Regions from separate parts of the Marinobacter sp. KMM 10035 genome, predicted to be linked through region 1. Evidence: predicted binding sites of a transcription regulator. Region 1 holds the regulator's gene; each other region holds the start of a gene.
What was found. The regulator LexA, encoded in region 1, represses DNA repair genes until DNA is damaged. The targets are predictions, from matches to a motif close to CTGTNTNNNNANACAG.
Positions count from the first base shown of each region.

Region 1 (3,276 bases):
GTTTCTTGCCAGCACGTTACTTGATGTCGCGGCCCAAACTGCGATTACAGGAAGTTCGGCGCCACCGCAAAAATTGCAACAGGAAGCAGCAACACAAGGCTCTATCGAGCTACTACTGAGGGCAAAGCGGTTATTGCTGGTAATGATTGCCAAGTTTTACCAGAAGCGCCCAAACGGACCCTTGTCTCTCGCAGAACTCGCCAGCCTTATTGGCGATGAGGCCTCAGAAATTGAGTTGCTTACCGCCCTCGAGCGGGACAGCGGAAGCTGGTGGAGCCACATTGAGCAACTCGAAACTGCTCAGAACAGCCCGCCCGCGACACGGAAGACGGTGAGTTCAGAAAACATTATTGCCGTCTCAACAGAGCTTGGGCCAGACCGCTCAGCCCAAGCTCTCAGAAGAACGCTGAAAGCCATGAAACAGTTTACCGACAATCTGGAAGCGCAGCACGGCGAGTGGTAACCCCTACCGAGCACACAGCCTCAGGTTCTCAACATTAAAAGGTTATTGAAATGTCACCATCGTTTTTTGAAATTGTACAACTGAACAACGGCGATTACGCCCTGCGGCGCATCGATGACGACAACGCGCCATTGGTCAAAATTTCGTTTTCAGATGAAGCCCGTGAAATGATGGGAGATCGGGATATGTCTGTGGCCAAAGCCATGATTGCAGCTGGAATAGAAGCCGCCGGAACTGTCTCTCACGACATCGACTGGGAGGATGACGAGCTGGACATTTCAGACACCCAGCCCGCATACACCCTTCATTAAGACCAGGCTCAACGCTGCCTGAGAACAACCCCGTGGCTGTTACCTTTAGCAGCTGCTTCCTGCAAGGAGGCAAACGCTGTTTTACCCAGCTTTCCTGTCCACATAACTACTGCGTGGCAGGTACCCGCGCTGAGAGCTATTTCAGCAAGTTGGCGAGCCGGGTGTTCAGCGGTGGAGCGTAGAACCAGCAGTTCACCGGTCACAATGCCGTGCATCTTCTGCCACTTACTCACCAGCGCCTGGGGCGGGTCTATCCACGCCAGCCAGCGTTTCTCCTGGTTCAGCTGAGTCAGCATTGGCAATAGCAACTGGAAGTTCTCTACCTGCCCTTCCGGGAGAATGATTTCCGTCACATTGCCAGCCGGCTTGGTGCTTTCCACATCGGGCTTGTGCCGAGCCCGAATAACCGTGCGCTGTTTCGGGGCTGCGTATTCCGATATCAGGCCTGGCATAACGCTCTGCTGCCACGCAATATTCTGATTAAAACTTAACTGTTCCATAAATTACCCGCCTTTCAATGCGTCTGTGGTTATGCCCGCCCGATCAGTGCAGATCGGAACGCCGGATAACACCCACACCCAGCCCTTCAATAAACAATTCCTGCTCTTTCAGGTCGATTTCTATCGGCGAAAACTCTTCGTTTTCGGCGATCAGATAGACTTTCGAACCTTCTTTTTTAAAACGTTTCACAGTCACTTCATCACCCACCCGGGCCACGACCACCTGGCCGTTATGAACATCCTGAGTACTGTGTACAGCAAGCAGGTCACCATCAAGAATCCCGATATCCTTCATGCTCATACCTCTGACTCGAAGCAGATAGTCAGCGGACGGCGAGAAGAATTCCGGCTTCAGTGTGCAATGCTCTTCAACGTGCTCCTGCGCCAGAATAGGACTGCCCGCAGCTACCTGGCCAATTACCGGCAGGCCTGGATCTTCAGCAACTTCAGGCAAGCGGATTCCCCTGCTGGCACCTGGAACCATTTCGATGGCACCCTTACGCGCCAGTGCTCGCAAGTGCTCTTCCGCAGCGTTCGCCGAACGGAACCCCATCTCTGTCGCAATTTCTGCACGTGTAGGTGGATAGCCGGTTTCGTCTACAGATCGACGAATAATTTCCAGTACCTGAGTCTGTCTTGCTGTCAGCTTCATTGTTTCGCTGCTCCGCTTGCTGCATGCAGGGCTTATACAAGCCGGGTCTTATAAGAGATGGCGTATACAGTGATTCAACCATCCTGTTTTTTTATACAGTTAAATCACTATATACAGTGTTTTATCCAGTGTAAAGCCAAGCACTTCATTTTCTTGAAGCCCCCTGACTGGTAAGGCTTTGGTAGTGTGATAAAGTTAAAAACCTCACACTCCGCCTTTAGAGAGAACCATGAATCGAATCATCACGTTAAACATGCCAGACATTGCCAAAACAGCCGACGGGAAAGAGCGCCGGGTGGGTGTGGAGATTGAATTGTCCGGTTTGGGGTATCAGGAGCTCGTAGATCTGGCTGGCGAATTGTTGGGCGGTAAATCAAAACCGGAGTCCCGCTATGTAAGCACGCTTGAAACACCCTTTGGTCATTTTATTATCGAGTTGGACTCAGACCCAATCAAGGATCTGGACCTCGCAGACGACCGCTTACCCCAACCCATTCGGGAACTTGGCGGGCAAGCAATGGAGGTTATAGACGCAGCGGCTGAACTGATTGTGCCGCTGGAGATTGTCAGCCCGCCCATGGAGTTTTCAGACTTGTGCCAGATTGAGACTCTGGTCGACGAGCTCAGGGAGGCGGGTGCACTGGGTAGCAGAAACGCGATCTATTTTGCATTCGGCTTACAGCTCAACCCTGAATTGCCGGATCTCAAGCCGACAACACTCGTGCGCTACTATCAGGCGTTTGCAGTGTTATATGAATGGCTAAAGGCGCGCCATCAGCTGGACATCAGCAGAAAATTTACGCCATATATTGAGCCATGGAGCAGCAAGTACACTGACCTGTTGATTGAGGACGACTATGTGCCAGATCAGCGGCAGATGATGGTGGATTATCTCGAATCCAACCCCACACGAAACCGGGCGCTGGATCTGTTGCCCCTGTTCGCGCATCTCGACAAATCGCTGCTCGACGAATACGTCGAAGACCCCCGTATTAAAAGCAGGCCCACCCTGCACTACAGACTTCCGGACTGTGACATCGACAATCCTGAATGGCATTTTTCTACTGTCTGGAATGATTGGGTCGTAGTCGAACAACTGGCGAATCATGCTGAGGATTTGAAAGAACTGCGCACCCTGTTCAGGGACAGCCGTAAAATCAGCTTACGCAATCTGACTACAAGCTGGCAGGAAACTTCTGCAAACTGGCTCGAAAGCAAGGGCTATGTCTAAACACATCGATCCAGACGACAGCCTGCCAGGGCTAACGATAGGTATCAGTGGCCCGGCCCGGAAGCGTGTTGCCCAACGCTTGATTAGCCTGGCGCTTCGCTTGAAGGGTGCGCACACTT
Region 1 covers NZ_JBBVMG010000001.1:1,896,663-1,899,938, reverse strand. The annotation lists gene AADB16_RS08530 (DUF6586 family protein) at 1-463, shown strand, start outside; gene AADB16_RS08525 (hypothetical protein) at 514-774, shown strand; gene AADB16_RS08520 (cell division inhibitor SulA) at 783-1,274, opposite strand; gene lexA (transcriptional repressor LexA) at 1,318-1,926, opposite strand; gene AADB16_RS08510 (amidoligase family protein) at 2,156-3,157, shown strand; gene AADB16_RS08505 (gamma-glutamyl-gamma-aminobutyrate hydrolase family protein) at 3,150-3,276, shown strand, end outside.

Region 2 (3,276 bases), 760 kb from region 1:
CGGGTCAACTTTACGTTCATGTGCTTGGGACCGCTGGCATCTGCAGTGATGTACGGCAGGTTAACGTCGGTCTGTTGGCTGCTGGAAAGCTCAATCTTCGCTTTCTCGCCCGCTTCTTTCAGGCGCTGCATGGCCAACGAGTCGCCGCGCAGATCAATACCACTGTCTTTCTTGAACTGGTCAGCCAGGAATTCGATGATTTTCATATCGAAATCTTCACCACCCAGGAAGGTGTCACCGTTGGTAGCCAGAACTTCAAACTGGTGCTCGCCATCAACATCAGCAATTTCGATAATGGAGAGGTCGAAGGTACCACCACCCAAGTCATAAACTGCAACCGTGCGGTCGCCGGTCTTCTTGTCCAGACCATAAGCCAGGGCAGCAGCGGTCGGCTCGTTGATGATGCGCTTTACTTCCAGACCTGCAATTCGGCCAGCATCTTTAGTGGCCTGACGCTGACTGTCATTAAAGTAAGCCGGAACGGTGATTACCGCTTCCGTTACCTTCTCGCCCAGATAGTCTTCTGCAGTCTTCTTCATCTTCTTCAGAATTTCTGCAGACACCTGGGGAGGCGCCATTTTCTGACCTTTAACTTCTACCCACGCATCGCCGTTATCTGCTTCGGCAACTTTGTAGGGCACCATCTTGATGTCTTTCTGAACAACGTCATCTTTGAATCGACGACCAATCAGTCGCTTGATGGCATAAATGGTGTTCTGTGGGTTAGTGACCGCTTGGCGCTTGGCTGACTGACCCACCAGAATTTCATTGTCATCGGTGTAGGCAATGATTGACGGGGTAGTGCGATCACCCTCGGCGTTTTCGATAACCCGGACCTTGTCGCCATCCATGATGGCAACACACGAGTTGGTGGTTCCAAGGTCAATTCCGATAATCCTGCTCATTTAATCACTCCAGTTCTTCTGAATGCGGTACTTAATGGTTGCCCGGAAAACATGAATCCGGTTAGTTTTGCTTAATGGCTATATTGGCGCTTTGGGTAGCTTTTCAAGCCTGCTCGTCAATTTTTGGTGCATCCTGAGCCTTGGCCACCATCACCATTGCAGGACGCACTACGCGCCCGTTCAGCAGATAGCCTTTCTGGATTACCGCTACCACGCTGTTTGGCTCAGCATTTGGTGCAGGCACCATCGACATGGCTTCGTGCTGCTGGGGATCAAATGGCTCACCCACCGGGTTCAGGGGCTCAACATTGAACTTCTTCAAGCTCGAAACAAACAGATTGAGCGTCATTTCAACGCCCTGACGGATAGAAGCCACCAACTCACCAGCACCTTCCTGGCCTTCCGTGCTCTCAACCGCCTTCTCAAGACTGTCTGCTACAGGTAGCAGCTCTTTAACGAACTTCTCCAACGCAAACTTGTGCGCCTTCTCAACATCCATCTCCGCACGGCGACGCACGTTCTGCATTTCCGCATGCAAGCGCAGCATTTGCTCTTGTGAATCCTGCAGCTGCTCTTTCAGGGAATCCAGCTCGGAAACCTCTTCCTGCTCCACTCCCTGCTCGCCAGACTGCGCATCTTCAGCAGCGGCATTGGCGGCTTCATTCAACTCATCCAACTGTTCGTTGCGGTTTTCTTCGGTGCTCATGGATACTCCTGCCAGATCTTCGGCGGCCGGCCTAAACGCGGCCAATTGAACATAGGCTCTGACTCGACGGAGCCAGAAGAATGCTATTGCGAACCGATATGGGGCTCACCGCTCAGGTTTCAACCATTAAATCCCCCATTCCTGAAGAAAAAATCAGCCAAATGATTGCAAACCCGAAAACCCCTGTATATATTCACAGTCACTGTATGAACGAACAGTACATTTTCAAGAGCGGAGGTTTTCTGCATGCTCACACAGCTCACTGTTTCCAACTACGCGATCGCCGAAAGAGTAGAACTGCAAATCAGCAAGGGCATGACGGCCCTCACTGGTGAAACAGGAGCGGGCAAATCCATTGTGCTGGATGCACTGGGGTTAGCCATGGGTGGGCGCGCCGATGCCGGCGCTGTGCGCCATGGCGCCAAGCGTGCAGACATTACGGCCACCTTCGATGTTTCGAGCATCCCGGACGCTCTGCGGTGGCTGGAAAGCCATGAACTGGATGACGACAGCGATTGCATTCTGCGCCGGGTCATCAGCAAGGACGGACGGTCACGCGCGTATATTAACGGCCAACCTTGCCCTTTGGCGCACCTGAAAGACCTGGGCGGACTGCTGATGGATATCCATAGCCAGCATCAGCACCAATCACTCCTACGAAAAGAAACCCACCGCAAGCTGATCGATGAATACGCAGGCGCTGAAGATCTTGCCAATCAGACCCGTGAAGCATGGAAAAGCTGGAACCAGATTCGCACAAAACTGATCGAACGCCAGCAAAATGCGGAGGAGTCGGAAGCCCGACTACAACTGCTGCGCTACCAAGTGGAGGAGCTCGATCGCCTTGCACTGAATGAAGGAGAGCAGGAGGAACTTGAGCAAGAGCAGGCACAACTGAGCCAGGCCGATGCCATTCTTCATAATAGCCACCAGGCAGCTTTGCTGTGCACAGAAGATGAAACCAGCGCCGCAGGTTTATTGCGCCAAGCGCTGCAGCAACTAGAACAGTTGCCGGTCGAAATACCTGCGCTGGCCGACACAATTCAAATGCTCAACGAAGCACAAATTCAGATCAGCGAAGCCGGCGACAACCTCCGCCACTTTGTGGATGACTATGAAGCAGACCCAGCCCGACTGACCGAAGTAGAGGACAGGCTGAGCGCGATCTACCAGATGGCCCGCAAACACCGCATCAACCCCGAGGAACTCCCGGAATTTCACTTGCGGCAAAGTGCAGAACTGGCGGAACTGGACGGCGGCGAAGGCAGTCTGGAACAACTGGGAATGGATCTTGAAAGCCACCGCACGGCGTTCAATGAACTGGCCGGCAAGCTTTCTGGCATTCGTTCCAAAGCAGCAGGGGAGCTGGATCAACGCATCGCAAGTGAGCTTGCCCAGCTAAGCATGCCGTCGGTTCAGTTTGTTACTCACCTGAGCAATAACAATCAGAACGAGCCAGCACCTCACGGGCTGGAAGAAGTAGAATTTTTGGTAAGCGCCAACCCAGGGCAACCGGCAAGGCCTTTGGCAAAAGTTGCTTCCGGCGGCGAACTTTCACGAATCAGCTTGGCAATTCAAGTGGTGGTTGCGCAAACATCCACCACACCAACCCTGATCTTTGACGAAGTTGACGTGGGCATTGGCGGCGGTACCGCAGAGGTGGTC
Region 2 covers NZ_JBBVMG010000001.1:1,137,349-1,140,624, reverse strand. The annotation lists gene dnaK (molecular chaperone DnaK) at 1-905, opposite strand, end outside; gene grpE (nucleotide exchange factor GrpE) at 1,009-1,611, opposite strand; gene recN (DNA repair protein RecN) at 1,858-3,276, shown strand, end outside.
Region 2: a site for LexA is predicted at 1,814-1,829, ahead of recN (DNA repair protein RecN). Genes of this name have one in related genera too.

Region 3 (3,276 bases), on a different contig from region 1:
CAGGCGCAACGATGCGACCGGAGCTTTAAGTGGCTGCTGTTCAAATCGCAGGTTAATTAGGCTCAAAAATGCCTCCGCGCGGTGTTCTGGGCCGGAAGTGCGAATGCGAAGGCACGTGGGTTCCCCGTGCCGATGCTGGAGCACTAACAATAAACAATCAGTATCCTGCTGGCGCCAACACAGATCTTTTTCCAGTTCAGAGAGCATGCGGTGCAATGGAAAAAGCAGCCCTTGTGAGTGCTCTATATCCTGTACAAAGTCTGCTTGTTGCCGGAAATGATGTGGCGGTTGCCAAGGGGCCTGAGGATCCGCTCTGGAGCCCTGGATTTTCTGGATAGTCGCCAAAGTTTCCGGGGATAGTCGCCGTGCCATTTCTGCCGGGGGTAAACCGAAGACTTCACCAAGAGTGCTCAAGCCGAGCCGTTTTAAGCGTGTGCTGGTGCGCGCATCAAACTCCGCAGCTTGCAGTGGCAGTCTGCCTAGAGTCTGGAGTATCTGGGCTGTGTCAGATGTGCATTCACCCATGCTATTGCGTGCAATAAGCCCTGCTGCCAAGGGTGTGTGGCCTATGCCCATCCAGGCTGTAAGCTGACGTTCGTGCAGTACTTCTTCTATTGTTCTCCAAGCTGCCGGAAGGCCACCGTACAATCGCTGCAGACTGCCGATTTCAGCCAACAAACCGTTAGGCGGAACCAGCACAATATGAGCTGCATAGCGATACATCCAGAGAGCCTGGTCTTCCAGAATGCGGGCTTCTTGTGGTTGGTCTGCTCTTACTATTCCCAGATCCGGCACAAGGCTGACGGCCGTTTTTAGCCGCATGCCAGCTTTCACGCCCAGATCCCGGGCGGCAGGGCAGGCCTGTATTACCTTCTGTCCGGAACCTTGCACAATCACCAGCGCCGCGACGTTTTCACCGGAGCGGCGAATGTGATCCAGCAGCAGGTGAGGGAAGTGCAAATGCAGCCAAAGCATAGAAGTTACCGTGCTGCCTCAGGCCATGGGCCTTGAACCACGCGGGGCGCTTCATGGTGAGACAGGCTTGCCCGATGAGCTATGGCAAGCGAGCAGCGTTGGCCCGGCCAGCTGCCGCGGCGTTTGACCACATTCACTTTCAGGCCCTGCTGATGGTCAGGCTCCAGCTCAAGGCGCAATGCAGCGGGGGAGTTTTGTTCCACGTAGTGGCGCTCACGAAAAAGCACGCAAACATTGCTTCCAGCTTCAGCCGCCAACTGCAAACGCCGGACTTCCCGAGCAGCCAGTTTGCCGGGCCAAGCGATAACCAGGCCGGTAACCGGGGAACGTAGACAGTTTTCCAGAGTCCAGAGAAAATCGTCTTTATCATCGGTGTGAATCATGATGACCTGATCCAGGTTGATGCATTCTCGCGCCAGTGCCGGAGCATAGGGTGTGTATGGCGGATTCAGCCAGAACACCGTTTTGCCATCTTGCGAGAGTCTCTGCATTAGTGGCACTAACAGGGTCAGCTCACCGATACCAGGCGCATCCATAAGGCACTCGCTCAAGGCGCCTCGGGGCCAACCAAGTCCACCAAGTTGATTGTCCAAGGCCTGATAACCGGTCGGTTCTGCCGGTTGAGTGGTTTTGTTGTGTTTGTGTCCCTGCCAAACACGGGCATCCTGCATTAGCGTGTTAAGAAGCTCGCTCATGGTGTAATCTCGGAATACTGTTTAAATATACAGTATTCCGAAGAGGGGCCGATTTCAAGACGCCGGTTGATAAAATGTATGACCGGGCCCATCTTGTATTATGTGTAGCGGTAGAGAATTCGGATATCGGCTCGGAGGTTTTGCATGAGTGGACTGGCTGAACTGCGTTGTGAGGCGTGTAGTGCGAACGCCCCCAAGGTAACTGATGAAGAGAAACGGTCACTGCATAAAGACGTTCAGGAGTGGGACATTCTCAGTGTTGATGGCGAAGAACAATTACGCCGGGTATTTAAATTCAGGAATTTTGCTCAGGCCCTGGCGTTTACCAACACGGTAGGGGAGCTGGCTGAGGAAGAAAATCATCATCCGGCCATTTTGCTGGAATATGGGAAGGCGACCATAAGCTGGTGGACCCACTCAATCGGTGGGTTGCACAAGAATGATTTTATCATGGCAGCGAGAACAGACTCGGCTTACCACTGATCGTCTTTTTTTTCCTCGGCTTCAAGTTCCGCCTTGCGCTTGCGGACTTTTTCCAGCTTGTCTTTGGGAATGCTCATTTTTCTGGCTGAGTCCCGAAGCATGAATAAACTGCCCAGAATCAGACCCAAGGCGGCGAGTATAAAAATCCAGCCTATCATTGGCATACGTCAGGCTCCTTTTTAGTTGGAGTAGTATTGTTGAAATGGCTTTCTCTATAGTGGCATGTCCCGGCCGGGTTGGCGGCACATTCCACCCCTTATAAAGCATTATGGCAGTGTCTGCCGAAAACAGGAGTGCTACCAGGTGGCAAAACTATTACAGATCGATTTTCCTTTCACGGGTCCGTTTGGTTCAGAAATGGCTGAGGCGCTAAGAGATCTCGCCGTTTCCATCACGGAAGAGCCCGGTTTTATCTGGAAAATCTGGACGGAAAATGAGTCTGAAAAAGATGCGGGCGGTATTTATCTTTTTAAAACGGAAGAGACTGCGCAAGCCTATCTTGAGAAACACACAGCAAGGCTTAAGGAGCTGGGTGTTGAAAAGGTTTACGCCAAGATCTTTGATGTAAACGAGGCATTATCCAAGATTACAGCAGGGCCGATTTGAAACTCTGGTATCCCCATAGATCCGTAGTAAACAAACAGCATTTAAGGAGTCCGATATAATGAGCGATCCCAGTTATGTTCCCCCTAAAGTCTGGAAGTGGGAATCTGCCAGCGGTGGTGCATTTGCAAATATTAACCGCCCTATTGCAGGCCCTACTCACGAGAAGGATCTGCCGATTGGCAAGCATCCTTTTCAGCTCTATTCACTGGCGACACCAAACGGTGTAAAAGTCACAATAATGCTGGAAGAGCTGCTGGAGCTGGGCATCAGCGAGGCGGAATACGATGCCTGGTTGGTTCGCATTAATGAAGGTGAGCAGTTCGGTAGCGGGTTTGTGGATGTGAATCCCAACTCCAAGATTCCCGCGTTGATGGATCACTCGCAGGACCCTGCTGTTCGTGTGTTTGAGTCTGGTTCCATACTGCTTTATCTGGCTGAGAAGTTTGATAAGTTTCTGCCGTCGGATATCACTGCTCGTACCGAGACACTTAACTGGCTGTTCTGGCAAATGGGCAGT
Region 3 covers NZ_JBBVMG010000002.1:189,732-193,007, reverse strand. The annotation lists gene AADB16_RS12865 (Y-family DNA polymerase) at 1-975, opposite strand, end outside; gene imuA (translesion DNA synthesis-associated protein ImuA) at 981-1,670, opposite strand; gene AADB16_RS12855 (4a-hydroxytetrahydrobiopterin dehydratase) at 1,815-2,153, shown strand; gene AADB16_RS12850 (DUF2897 family protein) at 2,144-2,317, opposite strand; gene AADB16_RS12845 (monooxygenase) at 2,457-2,759, shown strand; gene yghU (glutathione-dependent disulfide-bond oxidoreductase) at 2,818-3,276, shown strand, end outside.
Region 3: a site for LexA is predicted at 1,688-1,703, ahead of imuA (translesion DNA synthesis-associated protein ImuA). Genes of this name have one in related genera too.